2 regions of the Bacillus sp. 5w2 genome follow, and region 2 is predicted to be linked to the other one. Evidence: riboswitches for the same ligand, from Rfam matches in the RefSeq annotation. Region 2 holds a riboswitch; the other holds the start of a gene.
The links. Region 2 has a riboswitch for S-adenosylmethionine ahead of mtnK (S-methyl-5-thioribose kinase). Riboswitches for the same ligand answer to the same signal wherever they lie in the genome.
Positions count from the first base shown of each region.

Region 1: linked by a shared signal. The riboswitch ahead of ACXY7N_RS17255 (M20 family metallopeptidase) and the one ahead of mtnK (S-methyl-5-thioribose kinase) in region 2 are both predicted to bind S-adenosylmethionine.

Region 1 covers NZ_JBTIWT010000010.1:33,198-45,013, forward strand. The annotation lists gene ACXY7N_RS17220 (Ger(x)C family spore germination protein) at 190-1,293, opposite strand; gene ACXY7N_RS17225 (GerAB/ArcD/ProY family transporter) at 1,290-2,393, opposite strand; gene ACXY7N_RS17230 (spore germination protein) at 2,398-3,945, opposite strand; gene ACXY7N_RS17235 (MFS transporter) at 4,169-5,311, opposite strand; gene ACXY7N_RS17240 (TetR/AcrR family transcriptional regulator) at 5,374-5,970, opposite strand; gene ACXY7N_RS17245 (SDR family oxidoreductase) at 6,252-7,016, opposite strand; gene ACXY7N_RS17250 (Lrp/AsnC family transcriptional regulator) at 7,243-7,683, shown strand; gene ACXY7N_RS17255 (M20 family metallopeptidase) at 7,799-9,004, opposite strand; SAM riboswitch class I at 9,093-9,194, opposite strand; gene ACXY7N_RS17260 (AAA domain-containing protein) at 9,270-11,579, opposite strand; gene ACXY7N_RS17265 (VOC family protein) at 11,691-11,816, shown strand, end outside.
Region 2 covers NZ_JBTIWT010000003.1:349,077-356,440, reverse strand. The annotation lists gene ACXY7N_RS09205 (pyridoxal phosphate-dependent aminotransferase) at 1-458, opposite strand, end outside; gene ACXY7N_RS09200 (carbon-nitrogen family hydrolase) at 473-1,336, shown strand; SAM riboswitch class I at 1,408-1,549, shown strand; gene mtnK (S-methyl-5-thioribose kinase) at 1,639-2,820, shown strand; gene mtnA (S-methyl-5-thioribose-1-phosphate isomerase) at 2,817-3,872, shown strand; gene ACXY7N_RS09185 (YvrJ family protein) at 3,947-4,108, shown strand; gene ACXY7N_RS09180 (3-hydroxybutyrate dehydrogenase) at 4,241-5,017, opposite strand; gene ACXY7N_RS09175 (PadR family transcriptional regulator) at 5,213-5,545, shown strand; gene ACXY7N_RS09170 (DUF1129 domain-containing protein) at 5,545-6,309, shown strand; gene ACXY7N_RS09165 (DUF1129 domain-containing protein) at 6,326-7,087, shown strand; partial or broken gene ACXY7N_RS09160 (DNA-binding protein) at 7,139-7,364, shown strand, end outside.

The DNA.
Region 1 (11,816 bases), on a different contig from region 2:
TTAAGAATTCAGAATTACCCCAAGACGAAAAAATGAGCGTTTTTGTTACAAGTTAACACAAAATTTCGTTCTGGGGGTACTATAAAATTTAAGGTTCATAGCGATGTGACGGTACTCCTATTAAAGACATTTCTCCTTCTAAAGTAGACAGTACTTGCAATCTTAGTACGAATCACAGTTGAATTCATGTTACTTAATCGTACCCATTCCGGAAATTTTAATGTTAACCTTGACGTTGACATCGCCTTTTGCTAATTCGTTATTCCATTTATTTTGGACTTTTTTCCATTCTGGATATGTGTAAGTTCTTGCATATCTCCCAAGCCCAATAGGATCAATATTGGCAGTTTGTATTTTCTTTATTAATTGTTTGAAATCAGCTTCCAGCTTAGTTTCGATCGCCTTTTGTAATTTTGCTGCATCCTTTCTTGTATTGAACGAAAAAAGCCGTTCTGTAATGCCGACCCTCATCTTTATATCTGTATTAAATATAAACTTATTATCATATCTTACCTTTGTCTTTACTTTAATATTATATGCAGTAAAACTTATCCAATCTTTATCCTGGCTATTCGACTTTAGTTTAATTGCAATTGTAAATGGAAAATCGCCTGTAGTTCTTTGTTGCAGAATGCGTAATAATTTATTTTCATCGTATTTTAGTGTTAGTTTATACCGTCCTTTTTCATCTAGCAAAGCTGTACCTGTCACAAATATTTTTTTCGTTTTTTTCATCTCAGTCATATTTGCTGTTAACCCTTTGTCTGCTATTTGTTCATGTAGTTCTTGAAGATTTGTTTTTACTGTTATATTTCTTAAAGAGGCGGTATCAACTAGTTTTGTTAAATATAGAGGAAGACGCGGCTTATCATTTGGATTATAATAGATGACGTCTGAAACAGGTCCATCTACAGCAACAACCCTTGTGGTAACTGTATTTTTGGGATCTCGGTAAAATGGATCGAGATATTTCATCCAATTTTTTTGTTTCAGTAACCGTTTTCCAACTAAAATAACCTGTGTTTTGCTTCCCGAGGTAAGTGCCATAACAGTAGCATCAAATTGGTCTCTAGATTTTCGAACCGTAGCAGATTTTACAACAGTAGTTTCTTCTTTTACTTTTGCTTCTTTATTAAAAACAGGGCTTGATATATACACTAATAAATTATCATTACGATCTAAATCAATACCAAGAACAAGAGTAAGAGAAACGTCTTCAACATTTGTTTGATCAAAGCATCCAGTCATCATGAATACCGATAACAAAATACAACACAGTACTTTTCTTTTCAATGTATCCTCCCCTGGCGAAACTTCTCATATAGACAGCAGTACAGCCATAAAATGATAGGTAATATATAGGTTAATCCTAATCCAGCATTCGATAATACCTGTTGCCAAATTTCGGCTTCATTCCAACTAGGATGAGTCCAAAATATGAATCCGATAATGAGCAATAAGAGAATTACTACATGAGAGCTATGGTCTTGTTTTCCAAGTAATTGGCTTGAACAAAATACAGCGCAATATATGGTGGGAATCCATGCTGTGGAAACAACGGGTAAGTAAAGAGCCAATAAAATCATGTCAAAACGTTCTAAAAAACGAAACTCAATTACTTTAAGTAAATTTAGTACTGGTTGGTTAAATTGCGTAATGCTATCAGGGCTAAAATAGGCAAAGCAAACAAAAGTAGCAAATAAATAAAATAACATCGTTAAAGTATTTGCAATAACCATTCCATGGACTGCATACTGTTTTTTTTGTAAAAAGGGATATAAAAAGAACGCAATATCAAATCCTAAATAAGCAAAAATAGTGGTCGGTACAGCTGTAAATATAGGTTTCCACCCATCTTTTAAGAGCGGAAAGAATGGCATCCAACTTCCGTTCTCTTTAAGAGGTATCAAGAAAAATAACGGAATCCAAAGCATCGTATAAAAAGTAAGTTCGGAGTACCGCCCTATAATACGAGGGCCGTTACGTGCGACAAGAAAGGTAGGAATCGAAAACAAAAAGATAACGAGATAGTCAGGCGTTTTTGGAAGAAGCCATCCCTTAAGATAAAGCATAGCGTTCACAAGAACTACACAAGAATAAAAAGAGAAGTACATCATGTAAATAACAACGAATGCTCTCCCTACTATTTTTCCAAACAATCGTATAAGAATGTCATAAATCGTGTCCTCGGGATATCTTGCAGCAGTTTTGACTATAAATACACCTGATATTGTGGAGAATATCCAACCAATCAATATAGCTATCCATCCATCTGTTCCGGCTTTTTCTGCAAGCACACGGGGAAGCGATAAAACGCCAGTGGCCACCTGCATTCCATTGATTAAAACAATATACTGCATAAGAGAGATTTCATTATAAGCATACTTTTTCATAATTTCACCTTTTATTACGATTCTTTCCTTGTCGAATAGATTGAATGGTTCCATTCCCCTTAGGACGCCTTCTTATTGTCCATAAAGGAAAGCGTACAAAAGCATCTTTCATATCTGCAAAACGAAAGGGTGCTAATGGTGTTCCGTAAGAAGTACCTAGCGATTTAAGACTACTTAGATGCCCAATTAAAGTCATCCACCCGATAACAAGTCCTACAATTCCAAATAAGGCAGCTGCTAGCATCATTGGAAAACGTAAAAGTCTTACTGCCGCTCCCATATCATAGTTAGGAATAACAAAAGAAGAGATGGCGGTAACAGCGACAACAATAATCATAATATTGCTTACAATTCCCGCCTGAACAGCCGCCTGACCAATGACAATACCACCTACAATTCCAACTGTCTGACCAATCGGAGTAGGTATCCGTAAAGCCCCTTCTCTCATCGTTTCCAATGTTATTTCCATAAGTAATGCTTCCATAACTGGAGAAAAGGGTACACGCGTTCTTGATTCAGCAATAGATAAATATAGCTCTACAGGAATAACTTCAAAATTAAAGGAAATAAACGCAACATAACTCGCCGGCAGAAATAAAGCAACCATAAAGGCGATAAAACGAAGCAACCGAATAGACGAAGCAACTAACCACCTTGTACCGTAATCATCAACTCCTTGAAAAAAGGAAATAAAATTTGTTGGAGTAATTAATACATTAGGTGAATGATCCATTACAGTTACAAATCTGCCCTGTAAAATGTGAGATACAGCCAAATCAGGTCTTTCAGTTAATATAAATTGCGGAAACGGCGAGTAAGGGTGATCTTCAATGAATTCTATAAGTTCGCCATTACTAGTCACAGCGTCGATTGTAATATTTTGAATTCGTGTTTCTAATTCCTTCAGCACATCTTCAGAAGCTACATCTTTCAAATATAAAATAGAAATTTTGGTTTTGCTTCGTACACCAATTACTATTTCTTTTATCGCTAATTCACGATGAGGAATATATCTTCGAATCATTGCGATATTTTGACTTCCAGTTTCTATGAATGCTTGATGTGTACCCTTTAGAGCTATTTCGTTATGTGCATCTTCAACACTTCTTTGTGGCCATCCTTTTGTATCCAATTGATGTGCTGTTGTTCGACTGTGGATTAATAAAACACTATCTCCCCCATAAATAGCATTTTCAATCTGACTCAATGTATTAATAATTTTAATTTGTCCTAATGGAATTGGAAGTTCTGTATTGGTATCAAAATCACTATTCATCAAAGGACTTAGGACATGATTCTGAATCAATTCTTTATCTGTTAATCCAGACAAATATACTAAAGCTGCTTCTAATCCATCTACTGTTATTTGAAACCGCCGAATTACTAAATCAGGCGCTTGACGAAATATATTCTGAATATCAGCTATGTTTTTGGTTAAATCAGCGTCTAAGAGGGCATCTTCAATATTTTTTTCCTGAAAATGAGTATTGTCTAGTATTGGAAATGACTTAGGATTATCTCTATATTTTAAACGCCTCAAAAATTTAGCCATGATTCTCTCACTTTCTATGTACTTTTTATAGTATGTTTAGTATGCATATATTAAGAAAAAATATCCTACTAACTAGAGAGGTAACATTAGAATTATTACTATAAATTTCCGGGTGCATATTTCATAAAAATCAAGTTCAAAAATAGTCCTTTAAGTTGATGGATGTGTGGTACTACCAAGCTAGTAATGTGTTGCTCCCCCATATAAAGAAATTTTAAACATCTTAATCTACCTTTCCTTTATGTAAATATGGGAATAACGAAATTACCCCAAGGATAGCTAAACAAGCTCCAATCCATAGCGGAGATACAAAACCATATCCTTTACTGATCCCAAGACCACCAAGTGACGAACCAATAACAATACCTAGCGTAATAAAAGAACTATGAACGGTATTTATCATTATTCCATTACTAGCTGTTTTCATCACCCTCGCAACCATAGCTGGATTCAATGCTACACCAGTTAAACCAATAAAAATCGTAGAAATAACTGCAATGTATTTATTCTCTGCACTTAAAGCAAATAAAGACAACGCTATGATTAATATAATTAATCCACCCATAAGTATTTTCGTTGTAAATTTATCAGCGAACTTGCCAATTATTATATTCCCAATTACCGTCGCACTACCATAGAGAGCAAGTAAATATGGAATACTTGCACTTGAAAAGCCTGTGACATTTGTAAAGATCGGAGTGAAATAACTAAATGCTGCAAACGTACCACCAATAATGAACATACTTGTTACGTACGCTGCCCAAAGATGAATATTCTTAAATCGCAGAAGTTCGTCTTTCCAATTTAATTGCTCTTTATTTGAAGATGATGGTAACAACCGTTGAATCATAAGCCCTGATACTAGCACAAGAACAGAAACAGCCCCAAAACTAATACGCCAGCCAAAAGATTGGGAAATAACGGTTGTTATAGGTAAACCTAATACAGTTGCGAACATTAAACCTGCAAGTACAATTGATGCAGCTTTTCCCCTTGAATCAGAGTGAACCAATGTCGCAGAAAAGGAAATCGCAACTCCAAAAGCTGAAGCTGAAGCAATACCAGTTATAATACGTGAAATCATCATAATATCATAGTTCCAAGCAATAGCTCCGAGCGATTGACCAATTAAAAATACGAACATTAAAAACAATAATGCTTGTTTGCTGCGCATTCGTAAGAGGATTGCAGTTAAAATGGGGCCTCCTATTACCATTGCTCCTGCATAAGCTGAAATTAAATACCCAATAGATGATACAGAAACCTGGAATGCAAGAGCAAGTTCATTCATCATACCTGCAACCATAAATTCTGATGTAGTCATACAAAAGATTGCTAAAGCTAATAAATAAATAATCGATGGCATAAAAACACTCCTTATTCATTATTGTAATGATTGGTACAAAAATAGTGCGAAAAAAGAGCGCACTAAGCGCCACAAATAGACTCTATTGTTCCTTTGATAACTTGTTCAGACAACACCCGATTTTGCATCGATACATTAAGAACACGGAATCCGTAATAACTGCTTAAAAGCAGACTAGCTAATTCCTCAGCTGATTGCTTCTTTGAAATTTCACCTGTTTGCAATCCTTCCTCCATCACTGTTACAATAGCTTGTTTAAGAAGTTCAACATGCTTCGAGAAAATTTCTTGTACCATTAAATCGTTTTTAGCACGTTCTATACTGGCATTAATCAATAAACATCCTTTTTGATCAACATTCTGAAAGTCTTCTTTCAATGCCCATTCAAAAAAATTACTTAATCGTTCTTTAACTGGAATTGGAGTATGTAACAATTTCCTTTGTTCCTTAATCCCAATTTCATGGTAGCGTTCTAATACTTGTTTATACAGTTCATGTTTACTACCGAAAGTATTGTACAAACTTCCTTTTCCAAGTCCTGTATCACTGCATAAATCTTGTGTAGAACACCCTTCATATCCTCTTAACCAAAATGTTTTCATTGCAACATCTACAATTGAGGAATAATCAAACTCTCGAGGTCTGCCGCGTTTATTCACCCGTATCCTCCTCTCATTTTAAAGATAACATGAATAAAATACCCTTTTTGTACCACGCGGTCAATAATTTTGTTTTATTGTTACTGTAAAATAAAATTTGACTATGTTAGATTACGAATAATTAAAAATAGCCCCCTTATTCAAGTTGTCTAGCGAAAAAATCACGTTTTAATAGGCTTCTTTAGCATGCCTACCTTTCTATAAATTACTAGCTATGAAACAAGGATCGTTTCATAACTAGTAATTTACTTGATTAGCTTGATGGGTATGGCGTAGTGCCCCTATAAACAAAATCCTCCAGAAACATCTAAAATTTGCCCTGTTACCCAGCGGCTATCAGAAGAAGCAAGGAATGCTACTACATCTGCAATATCTTCAACTTGCCCTATTCGTCCGAACACAGATGAATTCGTAGCAAAATTTCGTATTTCCGGATTATCTAGCAATTTCGCATTTATATCTGTCTTCGTATATCCAGGCATAATTGTATTCACTGTTATACCTCTTTCTCCAAGATGTTTAGCTAGAGGAAGTGTCATCGTATTTAGTGCACCTTTACTTAAACCGTATGCAATGGACCCTGTAAAACCAAGTCTTACTTCAGCTGATGAAATGTTAATAACTCGCCCCTCCGCTCGTAATAACGGTAATGTTTGCTGAATTAAGAAGAACGGTGCTTTCATATTTACAGACATAATTTCATCAAAAACTTCTTCTGTCGTATTTTCAATTGTTCCTTGTGTACCTATCCCTGCATTGTTTACTAAAATATCAATCTCTGATGTACCAACTCTTATTTGTAATTCATTCTTCAATTGTTCTACTATCTTTTTGACACCATCAATTGAATTGAAATCCGCTTCAATTAAGAATGCCTTTCCTCCATTAGATTCAATCTCACTAATTGTTTCATCTGCAGCTGCTTTATTTCGGCCGTAGTGAATCGCAACTAATGCACCGTCGTTTGCTAATCTCATCGCAATCGCACGGCCAATGCCGCGACTCGCTCCTGTTACTAACGCTACTTTCCCATCAAGATTCTTCATTTTTTCCATCCTTCCTAAATTTCCGTTTAATAAAGTGAAACTTTAATCAGCCCTCACCAATCGGGCGTTTACGGGCAGTTAATGTGAGATAAATTCTATACTTATATTTTCATGCAAAAACCAATCATTTTAAATATAGATTTATAGGTAATTTAGTTCGTTTACTTATGATATTATAGTTATAATTTGCAATTTACTTTAGAAAATATAACAAGGAGGCTACACAATGCAAAACGCAGTAAAACTGGATGAAATCGATCATAAAATTATGAACTTGTTATATGAAAATGCGAGAATTTCCGTTTCAGAAATAGGACGGATCATATCCATGACGCAGCCTGCTGTAAAAGAGCGTATTAATAAACTTGAGGATCAAGGTGTTATAGCGGCTTACCGAACGAAATTTGAGCCTTCTAAAATTAATAAGAACATTCAAGCATTCATCATGTTTAAAACGAGCCAATGCTCTGATTTTATCCAATATTGTAATGCCGCTCCTGAAGTAATAGATTTATATCGAATTAGCGGGGAGTTTAATTATATGATGAAGGTCATGAGCGATTCGATGGATTCTCTCGCTACATTTTTAGACTCTTTAATGCGATTCGGATTATCATCTCCTTTAATTGTTTTAAAAAGTGAGTTTGAGGAGAAATTGTCGTTCTGATAAAGGAATAAGAGAATTGACATCTCAATGTGAAAATGAACACTTTATTTAAATTGACAGGCACCAGCTTTCCCAAAAAAGAAAAAGGAGTGGATCATCCACTCCTTTTAATCACCTACCCCTGATTCCTCTGCGCTTCTCTAAACTCCTCCTTCACCTTCTCTAACAACCCTTCTTCTGTAATTAATCGATACGCTGTATTCGCTAATGCTTTTGCGGATGTAATTAATGCTTTGTCTCCTAGTTCTGAACGTGCTGCTTCTCTAAATTCATTCGTATGTGCAATTAAGTCGTCTGGGCCGATTTTGATGTACGGGTGAATGGTCGGTACGACTTGACTTACGTTCCCTGCGTCTGTTGAACCAATGCCAAATCTTTCTTTACGGTTTACATCTTCACCTTGTAATTCTAGTTCTTCAGCTACAACGTCATTAAATGTTTTTGTTACGAGTAGTTCATCGATTTCATTTTGGAATTGATGAATTTTTACTTTTGTGCCTGTTGCTAATGCTGCTCCCTGTGCGATATTTCTTACTTTTTCTGTTACTTCTGCACATCTTTTTCTCGTTGCTGCACGGATGAAGAACCTTGCTGCTGCGTAGTCTGGAATAATATTCGGCGCTTTTCCGCCCTCAGTAATCACGCCATGAATTTTCACATCTGACGGAAGTTGTTGGCGAAGTGCGTTAATACTGTTGTACAGCTGGATGATCGCATCTAATGCGTTAATTCCTTCTTCTGGTGAAGCTGCGGCATGAGCTGTTTTTCCGTAAAAATGAAAATCAAGTGGATCGACTGCTAGTGAAGGACTCGTTGTCGCTGTCTTTCCGCTCGGATGAATCATAAGCGCCGCATCAATGTTTTTGAATAGACCTGCCTTTACATAACTCGCTTTTGCACTACCATTTGGTCCTCCTTCTTCAGCTGGAGTACCAAACACGACAACTTCCCCGCCAATTTCTTCAAGCGTCTCTGATAATGCGATTGCTGCCGCAACACTAATTGTTCCGATTAAATTGTGACCACACGCATGACCAAGTCCTGGTAAAGCATCATACTCAGCTAAAAATGCGATGACTGGTCCTTGTTTCCCTGAACTTTTTCGCGCGATAAAACCTGTTTCATGTCCAGCAATATTGTGCTGCAACTGGAATCCTGCACTCCCTAGCAATAAACTCAACGTTCTTGATGCATAAAACTCTTGATTACCAATCTCCGGATTCGCATGAATATCGTGACTTGTTTCTATGTACTTTTCCTTATTTCTTTCTATACTCTCTTCAATTGTTTTTCTTTGTGACGTTACTCCTGTCGCTCCCATTTTTCTTCCTCCTTTTATTTTCACGTAAAAAAGCCTCTTTCTAAAAGATAGAAAGAGGCTTCTGTATATACAGTCAAAATGAGCTTCTTTCTTATCTTTCAAGTTACCTTGCTGGAATTGGCACAGTATTCATAACGAATCCGCTGCCGAGGTATCATAGGGCCAGTCCCTCCACCTCTCGTGATAAGAATTTTCATAAAATTATATTAAATTATTTTCATTCTAAGTTCATTCCAAATAAAAGTCAAGGAATTCCTATCCGAATTTACCGAATATCTAAAAATCCTTTTAATACACCGATTGTTTCTGGTGCTTGTAATCTTGCACATACGTATGGAAATTCCGTACTACCTTCAAATATCATTTGTGATGTGAGCGGTGCGCCTGCCCAAAAGATTTCATCATCGATTACGATAAACGGGAATGCTTTATTTTGCCTTTGTAACTTTACATTTTTTAATGGAACTGGTCCATCACTATACACTGTTATTTGCGCATTTGTACGCATTAACGCTTGCCATACTCGCTTATCCACTTGTTTTGTGCTTGGAAGTGAAATAATAATTTTTCGTTTTGCGGCTAAAATATCTTTCAATAGTCCTTTCGGCTCTTCAAGATTCATTTCCATAAACCAACGTAAACGTTTCGAAATTTTCCGTTCCCACAATTGTCTTGATGTCGTACGATCATACACATCTCCGTGTCGTTCTATATGAGCTGTTAATTGTGATAACGCTTGTTTTCTCGATAAGTTTTTACGCATATAATGGCAATCTGATAATTGAATGAACTTCCCTCTCGCTCTCGTTACTGCAACGTTGACGAGGCGATGGTTTTTATGGTCAAAGAATAACACGCCAGGTCGTTCTTGCGGATAACTATCAACCGTATCAAAAATCATCATATCTCTTTCAGACCCTTGAAACTTATGAACCGTCGCCGCTAAAACTGGTATGTTTTGATATTTCGTTCTCTGCAACATTTCTCTCATACACGTTGATAAAAAGCGGGATTGTGCCCTGTAAGGTGTAACAACACCAATCGATTGAACACCATCTAACAGCCCGATTAACATCATTTGCATCGCTACTAAACCAGACATAATATTAAAACGAGAACCAGAAGCAGCGTCTTTTAAAGAAAATGCTCCCATTAAGCTCGTATCAAATAAAACACTTGCCTCATTTGCGAACGGTTGCAATCGCGCAAGTTCTTTACGTTCTGAAACAGACGGATGATCGTATACTCTATTTTTATAAATAAATGAGTTTGTAAACTTCGATATATCCGCATGCATACGTCTTTGTTCCTGCAGCATAAAGAGGTTTGGATGTGCCTCTGATTTATTTACAGTATCAACAATCCCAGCATGATAAAACATATCTTCGCCGAGCCATTTTCGAACGAGTTCATGGTTTGCCATCGCAATCGGAGGTAACTGTAAAAAGTCACCACAAACGACGATGCGTTTTCCAAGTGAAGCTGCTAATGCAATTTGCGGAACATAGGCCATACTTACTTCATCTACGACAACTAAATCAAATGTACGCTCATAAATAAGTGAATCAATGGCACATTTCGATAAAGTTGCGCCGATTACTTTCGCATTTTCAATGTATTCTTTTTCTACTTCTTTAATTTTCGCTTTTTGCTTTCGAAGATCACTTTCAATCTCTTGTATACGCTTCTTATCAGCAGAAGTCGCTTTATATGATAAAATCTTTTCACGAAGATCTTGGCGTGTTTCCTCTAAATAAAGTCTTTCCTCACCCCATGATCCGTTCGTCGTTTCAACTAACTTCGACGTAAGTAATGTTTCATGATTTCGTATATGTTCATGTTGACTATAACCGTAACGAACAATTTCGCCAGGTGTCCATTTCTTTTTCTTCTCAATTTGCTTCGTTACTTCACTCATTAATACGTCCACTGCTGCATTACTATGAGCTAACACAAGTACCGACTTTCCTTTTTGATAATGAGCCGAAATAATACGTGATAAATTGTAAGACTTCCCTGTTCCAGGCGGTCCCCACACGTACGTTGTCGGATTGTAAAACGAACGATACGCCAATTCATTTTTCGGATTTTTCATCTTCTCAATATGTTTCGGACTGCTCGTCCCATCAACAAGACGCTTTATACGATTACGTTTCAGCTTATCTTTATGAGCTTCTTTTAGTCGCTCTTGTAGTTGCTCTAACAATTGCCACGGTTCACTGTATAAAACAGCTTCTCGTATTTCACCTTGTATATAATCATTTAATTTCAGTTCTATTTCTAATCCATGTACAGATAATACTTCCCCTGTCGCTTCCTCACCATCAAACTCAATTCGAATTGGTGAACCTTCAGGTAAGCTTACTTCCGAAATGAGCTGAAATACGTATACTGTACTTTCATAATCTGTATATAAAAAACGACCGTTCATGATAGAAATTTTACTACCACCTATCGTTTTCCAATGTTTAATTTCATACGCTAATGCATAATGCCACTCTTTCATCGTTGCCGATAATGAAGGAGTTTGAGTAGGTGTATTCATCGTATAATCTCCTTCCTTCTCCCCAAACATACTTTCTCACTATACCATATAACACGCTAAAATTTGTAAGGTTTTTATCTTGCTTATTTTCTTAATTTTCAATAATATATTGTATATAATTTTCAGAAAGAAGGAATCTACATGCCAGTTAGAAGAATCGAACACGTTGGACTTATGGTCGCAAACTTAGAAACATCTATCGCTTTTTATGAAGAAGTAGTCGGCTTACAGCTCATTAAACGTATGGGACACCCGAACCCAGACTTA
Region 2 (7,364 bases):
TTATTTTCTGCAATAAGCGGCATTGTTTCAAATTGTGCTTTTGCTAAAGCAACTCCTGATAAATAATCTGGATAGCCTGGATCTGGAACAAGAATAGTATCACCAGGGTTTGTAAAACAAACTGGTAACTCTACTAATCCAGCCTTTCCGCCAAACAAAATAGCAACTTCTGTTTTTGGATTTACTACTACATCATATTCACGTTGATAGAATGTTGCCACGGCTTCTTTTAAGCTTTCGTGTCCGCGAAATGGTGGATATTTATGATGAACGGTCTTTTCAGCAGCATTTTGTAAAGCTTTTACGATATGCTGCGGTGTTGGTTGATCTGGATTACCTTGACCTAGATTAATAACATCGTGACCAGCTGCAACGACTTTGTTAACTTTTGCAACAAGTGAAGCGAAAAATTGTGTTGGCAATGATGTTACTATCTCAGAAGGTTGAAATAATTTCATACTTTCCACCTCTTTTGAAAGTTGTTACAATTCTAGTGACAAATGATATAATCTTTCCAGTATTTTGTAAAGAAAAAATTATGAATGGGGCTGACAAAATGAAAGTCGCATGTATTCAAATGGATATTGTCTTTGGAGATGTAGAAAAAAATATTGAGAACGCTAAAAGTAAAATAAGCGAAGCGATGAAGGAAAGACCAGATGTTATCGTCTTACCAGAACTATGGACAACAGGATATGATTTAACAAGACTTTCTGAAATTGCAGATAGGGATGGATTGCAAACGAAAGAAAAGCTGAAAGAATGGTCGAAGCAATATGGTGTACATATTGTCGGTGGGTCTATAGCGAAGCAAGCAGAGCAAGGTGTTACAAATACAATGTATGTAGTAAACAAGGAAGGAGAACTAGTCAATGAATATAGTAAAGTTCATTTATTTCAGCTTATGGATGAACATAAATATTTAATCGCTGGAAATAGTACAGGTGAATTTAAGCTAGATGATGTTGAGTGCGCCGGCACAATTTGTTATGACATTCGTTTCCCAGAGTGGATGCGTGTTCATACTGCTAAAGGTGCAAAGGTTTTATTTGTTGTAGCAGAATGGCCATTAGTTCGTTTAGCACATTGGCGTTTGTTATTGCAAGCAAGAGCAGTCGAAAATCAGTGTTATGTTGTTGCATGTAATAGGGCAGGAAAGGATCCGAATAATGAGTTTGCCGGTCATTCTTTAATTGTCGATCCTTGGGGCGAAGTTGTTGTGGAAGCGAATGAAGAAGAATCAATTTTATTTGGAGAGCTTACATTCGAGAAAATTAAAGAAGTACGCAAAGGAATTCCGGTTTTTGCAGATCGTCGTCCAGAATTATACAAATAAAATGTTGACAAGTGATTTTTATTCTTGGTATAGTCTTCAACATAAAGTTAAAAATTTAAAAAATTATACAACTCTTATCAAGAGCAGGTGGAGGGATTTGGCCCGATGAAGCCCAGCAACCGACCGTAATACCATTGTGAAATGGGGCGTTTATTTACGCCAAAAGGCACGGTGCTAATTCCAGCAGAAAGTTTACTTTCTGGCAGATAAGAGGGGAGAAGATAAACTTCAAACCTCTTTCTTAGTGGAAAGAGGTTTTTCTGTGTTAGAAAAACCTCTGAATTTAAAAGGGGGAGAAGACGATGGGATATTATTCATTAACTGAAAAAACAGCTATACAATATGCAAAAGAACACGGTTATTTTGAAAAGAAAGCAAATGTAGTTTGTCATGAAATTGGAGATGGAAATTTAAATTACGTGTTCAAATTAGATAATGGAGAGAAGTCTATTATATTAAAACAAGCATTGCCATATGCGAAAGTAGTTGGTGAGAGCTGGCCATTGTCTATAAAAAGAGCAACGATTGAAAGCAAGGCACTGCAAATCTTTGCGAAGTATGTACCAGATTATGTTCCGGTAGTGTACAGTCATGATGAAGAGTTAGCGGTAACAGTCATAGAAGACTTATCAAGGTTAACAATTACAAGAAGGGGATTGATAGGCGGAGAAGAGTACCCACTTTTATCTCAGCATATCGGTCGTTTTCTAGCACATGTTTTATTTTACACCTCAGATTTCGGTTTGCAGTCAGAAGAGAAAAGGGTACTAGAAGGTACATTTGTAAACCCAGACCTTTGTAAGATTACAGAAGATTTAGTGTTTACAGATCCGTTCGGTCATTACGATACGAATGATTATGAGCCGGAGTTACAACTAGCGGTTGATGAATTGTGGAGTGACAAAACTTTAAAGTTAAAAGTCGCGCAATATAAATATAAATTTTTAACGAGAAAAGAAGCGCTTATTCACGGTGATTTACATACTGGTAGTATTTTTTCATCACCTTCTGAAACGAAAGTGATTGATCCGGAATTTGCAACATATGGCCCATTTGGATTTGATCTTGGTCAATTTATTGCAAATCTATTATTAAATGCTCTATCTAGAGAAGAAGAACAGAGAAATTTGCTATTTTTCCATATAGAGAAGACGTGGAGTTATTTTGTAGAAACTTTTACGAGGTTATGGATTGGAGAAGGTGTAGAGGCATATACGAAAGAAAAGCAATGGCTACCAATTATTTTGCAAAATATTTTTACGGATGCTGTCGGATTTGCCGGATGTGAGCTTATCCGTAGAACAATTGGCTTAGCACATGTAGCTGATTTAGATGAAATAGCAAATAAAGAAGCGAGAATTCAAGCTAAGAAACAAGCGCTATCCTTAGGTAAAGAACTAATAAAATATGAATCTAAGAGTGCTGATATTCAACTGTTCCGAACATTATTTCAACAGACGGTTTCTGGAGGGATAAAAGCATGAGTACAATTGTTACTATTCCGAGGTCTGTCAGTTGGAAAGGGGATGCTATTGCAGTATTAAATCAAACAAAGTTGCCGCATAGCACAGAATATAACACATTAACGACGATTGAAGAGGTATGGAAGAGTATTGTCATGTTAGAAGTGCGAGGAGCACCTGCAATTGGAATTGTAGCTGCATTTGGCTTGGCGCTTGCATCCAAAAAATATAACACTGTACATATGGAAGAATTTCAAAAGAAGTTTAATAGAGATTGTAATTATTTAGGAACATCACGTCCGACAGCAGTCAATTTATTTTGGGCAATCGATCGTATGAGAGAATCTATTCAAGATATTACTACAATAAAAGAAGCACAAAAAATATTAGAAGAAGAAGCGCTTCTCATTCAGCAAGAAGATGAAGCGGTATGCCGGAGTATTGGAGAACATGCATTAACATGCTTTAAAGACGGGAATAATATTTTAACAATTTGTAACGCTGGCAGTATTGCAACTGCTAGATATGGTACTGCATTAGCACCGTTTTATATTGGGAAAGAAAAAGGTGTACATTTACATGCGTATGCGTGTGAAACGAGACCTGTTTTACAAGGCGGACGTTTAACGACCTGGGAATTAAAACAGGCAGCTATTGATGTAACACTTATTACAGATAATACGGCAGCGCATGCTATTCAAACGAAAGAAATAAACGCGATTATTGTAGGAGCGGACCGAATTGTTGCAAATGGAGATACAGCAAATAAAATCGGAACAATGAATTTAGCGATATTAGCAAAGTATTTCGATATCCCGTTCTACGTTGCAGCTCCGTTATCTACGTTTGATATTACGAAACAAACAGGTACAGAAATTGTTATTGAAGAAAGAGATGAAACAGAAGTTACGAAAATTTTGGGGAAACAAGTGGCGCCAATTGGAACTGATGTTTATAATCCTGCATTTGACGTAACACCGAATGAATTAATTACAGGTATTATTACTGAAAAAGGAATTATACGTGGGGATTATAAGCGAGAAATTGCATCATTGTTTGAAAAAACAAGCTAATACATAATAGCTTGTTTTTTTATGCCTAAATATGTTCTTTTCTCTTATTTATATAATGAAAGGAGGCGAAAAAGATGGAAGAGTGGATCAAAATGATAGGTAATGTAGGGTTTCCCATTGTTGTAACATTATATTTACTCCATCGAATTGAAAGTAAATTAGATGGGGTAATTGTTGCAATAGAAAAGTTGCCGCGGGAATTACTACAGTATGACGATCCTCGGGATAAAAAATAAGGTTTGCTCTTCGTGAGCAAACCTTATTTTTTATCCCGCATTAATGGGCAGTAAGACCCCACCTTAAACTTCAGTGAAAGCAAAGAAGTTAGGTGGGGGATAAAGAAAACCCCCACTCAATAAAGTTTCACTTTATTGAGCAGTATAACCACCATCGATAACGACAGCTTGTCCAGTTATCCCTTTAGCTTTTTCACTTGCTAAAAACATAGCATAATCCGCGATTTCTTGTACTTGTAATAAGCGTTTTTGTGGTACAAGTGGATAAATGACATCTTCTAAAACATTTTCAAGTGGTACATTTCGTGTAGTAGCTAAATCTTGTAGTTGATTACGCACAAGAGGGGTATCGACGTAACCAGGACAAAGAGCATTTACAGTAATACCGTGAGTAGCGCCTTCTAAAGCGGCAACTTTTGTTAATCCAATTACGCCATGTTTCGCGCTATTGTAGGCAGCTTTTCCAGCGAATCCAACGAGGCCATTAATGGAAGCTACATTAATAATACGACCATATTTTTGCTTTTTCATAATCGGGAAAGCATGCTTAATTGCGATAAAAGGGGCGATTTGCATAATTTTAATAAGTAGTTCGAACTTTTCGGTTGGAAAATCTTCAATTGGTGACACGTGTTGCATTCCTGCGTTGTTAATTAATATATCTAATGAACCGAAATGATTAATTGTTTGAGAAATTGCAGCTGTAACTACTTCTTCAGATGTAACATCACATTTTAAACCGATAGCTTGATAGCCTTCTTTTTGTAATTGGTTAGCAGCTTCTATTGCACGTTCTTCAAGACGATCGGTAATAACAACTTTTGCACCTTCTTTTGCAAAAGCGTTTCCCATTTCATAACCAATACCACTTGCAGCACCTGTTAAAAAAACAACTCGATTCGTAACCATGGTGAAAAACATCCTTTCGTAATAAAGTTCTCATATTGCTCTATTTAGAGAGTGGATAATAAAAATCCTGCAAAGATTTGGAAAAATATCGCTAGCTATCTTGCTTTACAAAATAGTCCTTGCTATACTATTTTGTAAAGCAAGATACTTACGCTTGTCTATCTTGTAAAACAAGATAGTGGGAGGATTTGAGTTATGTCGACAAGTCAAATGCTGAAAGGGATTTTAGAAGGATGCTTACTTGCTATTATTTCTGAAGGTGAAATATACGGTTATGAAATGAGTGAAAAGCTAGCGAAGTATGGCTTTACCATGGCAAGTGAAGGAAGTATTTATCCGTTATTAATACGAATGCAAAAGGAAGGATTAATAACAAGTGTAATGAAGGAATCTCCATCTGGACCAAAGCGAAAATACTATACATTAACAGAAAAAGGCGAGGAAGCACTTAATGAATTTATGGATCGCTGGGAAGCGATGCAAAGTAGTGTAGAGCGTCTACTTGAGGGGAAGGGGAGAGAAAAATAATGCTATCCAGTGAAGCACGAAAGTTTTTATTAGATATGAGATTATTTTTAGCGGCAAAGAGTGTGAAAGAAAGTGACATCGAAAGCTTTATCGAAGACGCAGAACTTCATTTAATAGAAGGTGAGAGTGATGGGAAAAGCGTAGAAGAAATTTTCGGAAGCTCACCGAAAGAATATGCAAATGAACTTGTAAAAGTAATGGAAAGGGATAGACAGGAAACGTGGAAGCAAATTGGATTTACGGTAATGAATATCGTGTCGTTTTGGATTATTGCTTCCATCTTAATAGTGAATAACGGAGTTTTACAAATTTCACTTATTCAGTGCATTGGCTATAGTTTTACATTGATCGTAGCTGTAATGGGTCCTAATTTTCTACTTCGGAAAATGACCTTCGTAACAAGATTTACAAAAACATGGTTTTCTATGTGGTCTTTAGTCATGATTGCGCCAATGTTTTTAATAGGAGCTGTTAGTATATTAGATGTGATATATCCTACAAAAATGCTCACATTCACCGAAATGCAAAGTTATATATTAGCTGGAGGTATTTTTATTATCACAGTAGCGATAAATATGTATGTTGAAGGATGGTTTAAAAACTTATATTTAATTATTCCACTTTCTATTATGTTAGTGTTTAAAACATTTACATCTGAAGATCTCGTGCCAATGTTATTTCAAATTATATGTTTATATGGAAGTTTATTTATTTTAATTTTCCTTGAAATTATGATGAAGACGAATAGAAGAGAAACTGTTTAATAAGGGAGGGATTATTATGAAGATTTCTAAAGAAGGGGAAAAGTTTTTAATTGATACGAAAGTGTATTTAATAACAAAGGGAATGAAAGAAGAAGATGTGGATGCCTTTATAGAAGATGCAGAGCTTCATTTAATAGAAGGAGAGCAAGAAGGAAAGACGGTAAGTGATATATTTGGTGATTCACCAAAAGAGTATGCGGAAGAATTAGCGAAAGAGATGGAGAAGGATAAAGGCGGGAGTATAAAGACTATTTTAGGAATGATAATTGGGATAGGTGGATATTGGTTACTTACAAATATTTTATTTGAAAGTCCGAATCATGAATTTACATTAACGAATGTACAATTGATTGGGTACCCGATTGTTTTAATGATTACTATTGTGGGTATTATCTTTGCTTTTAAGATGTCATCATTTAAGAGTAAAATAAAAGAATTTAGCATTATTTATGTAGCAGCATTGCTACCAATTTTATTACTAGTATTATTAATGTTTATGAATAAATGGTATGGGACACCTGTATTACAATTAACTACTATGCAAAGTTATATACTAGCGGGAATGGTTTTATTAGTGCTGTTAATAGGTGAAGCGTATATACTTGGATGGATTGGAATACTAGCTGTTATCGTACCACTATTCATTATGTTTGTATTTAAAGAATTAGGGAAGAACAACTCATATTGGGGAATGCTAGAGCCTTTATTTCTGTACGGAAGTATATATGTATTAATGAGATGGTCTTTGAAAAATGAGGAGAAAAAAACTGTAAGCTAGCTTTATATTAATAGTGCACGAACTGAATCTTTTATTAAGGGGGGAACAAATATGCAAAGTATATTTCTAGGTATATTGTCTATTATATTTTAGGTTTAACGATTTTGGGGCTATATACTACCTTTTCGAAAAAGGTACATGATGACTATTTCAATACTTTATTAGATGACACATCGGGTTATGTTTTGTTCTTCGGTTTAATAGGAAAGTGGCTGCTTTGGATATGCAAAAAATTATTTCCAAAGAAATATTATATAGGGATTTTTAGAGGTGTTAC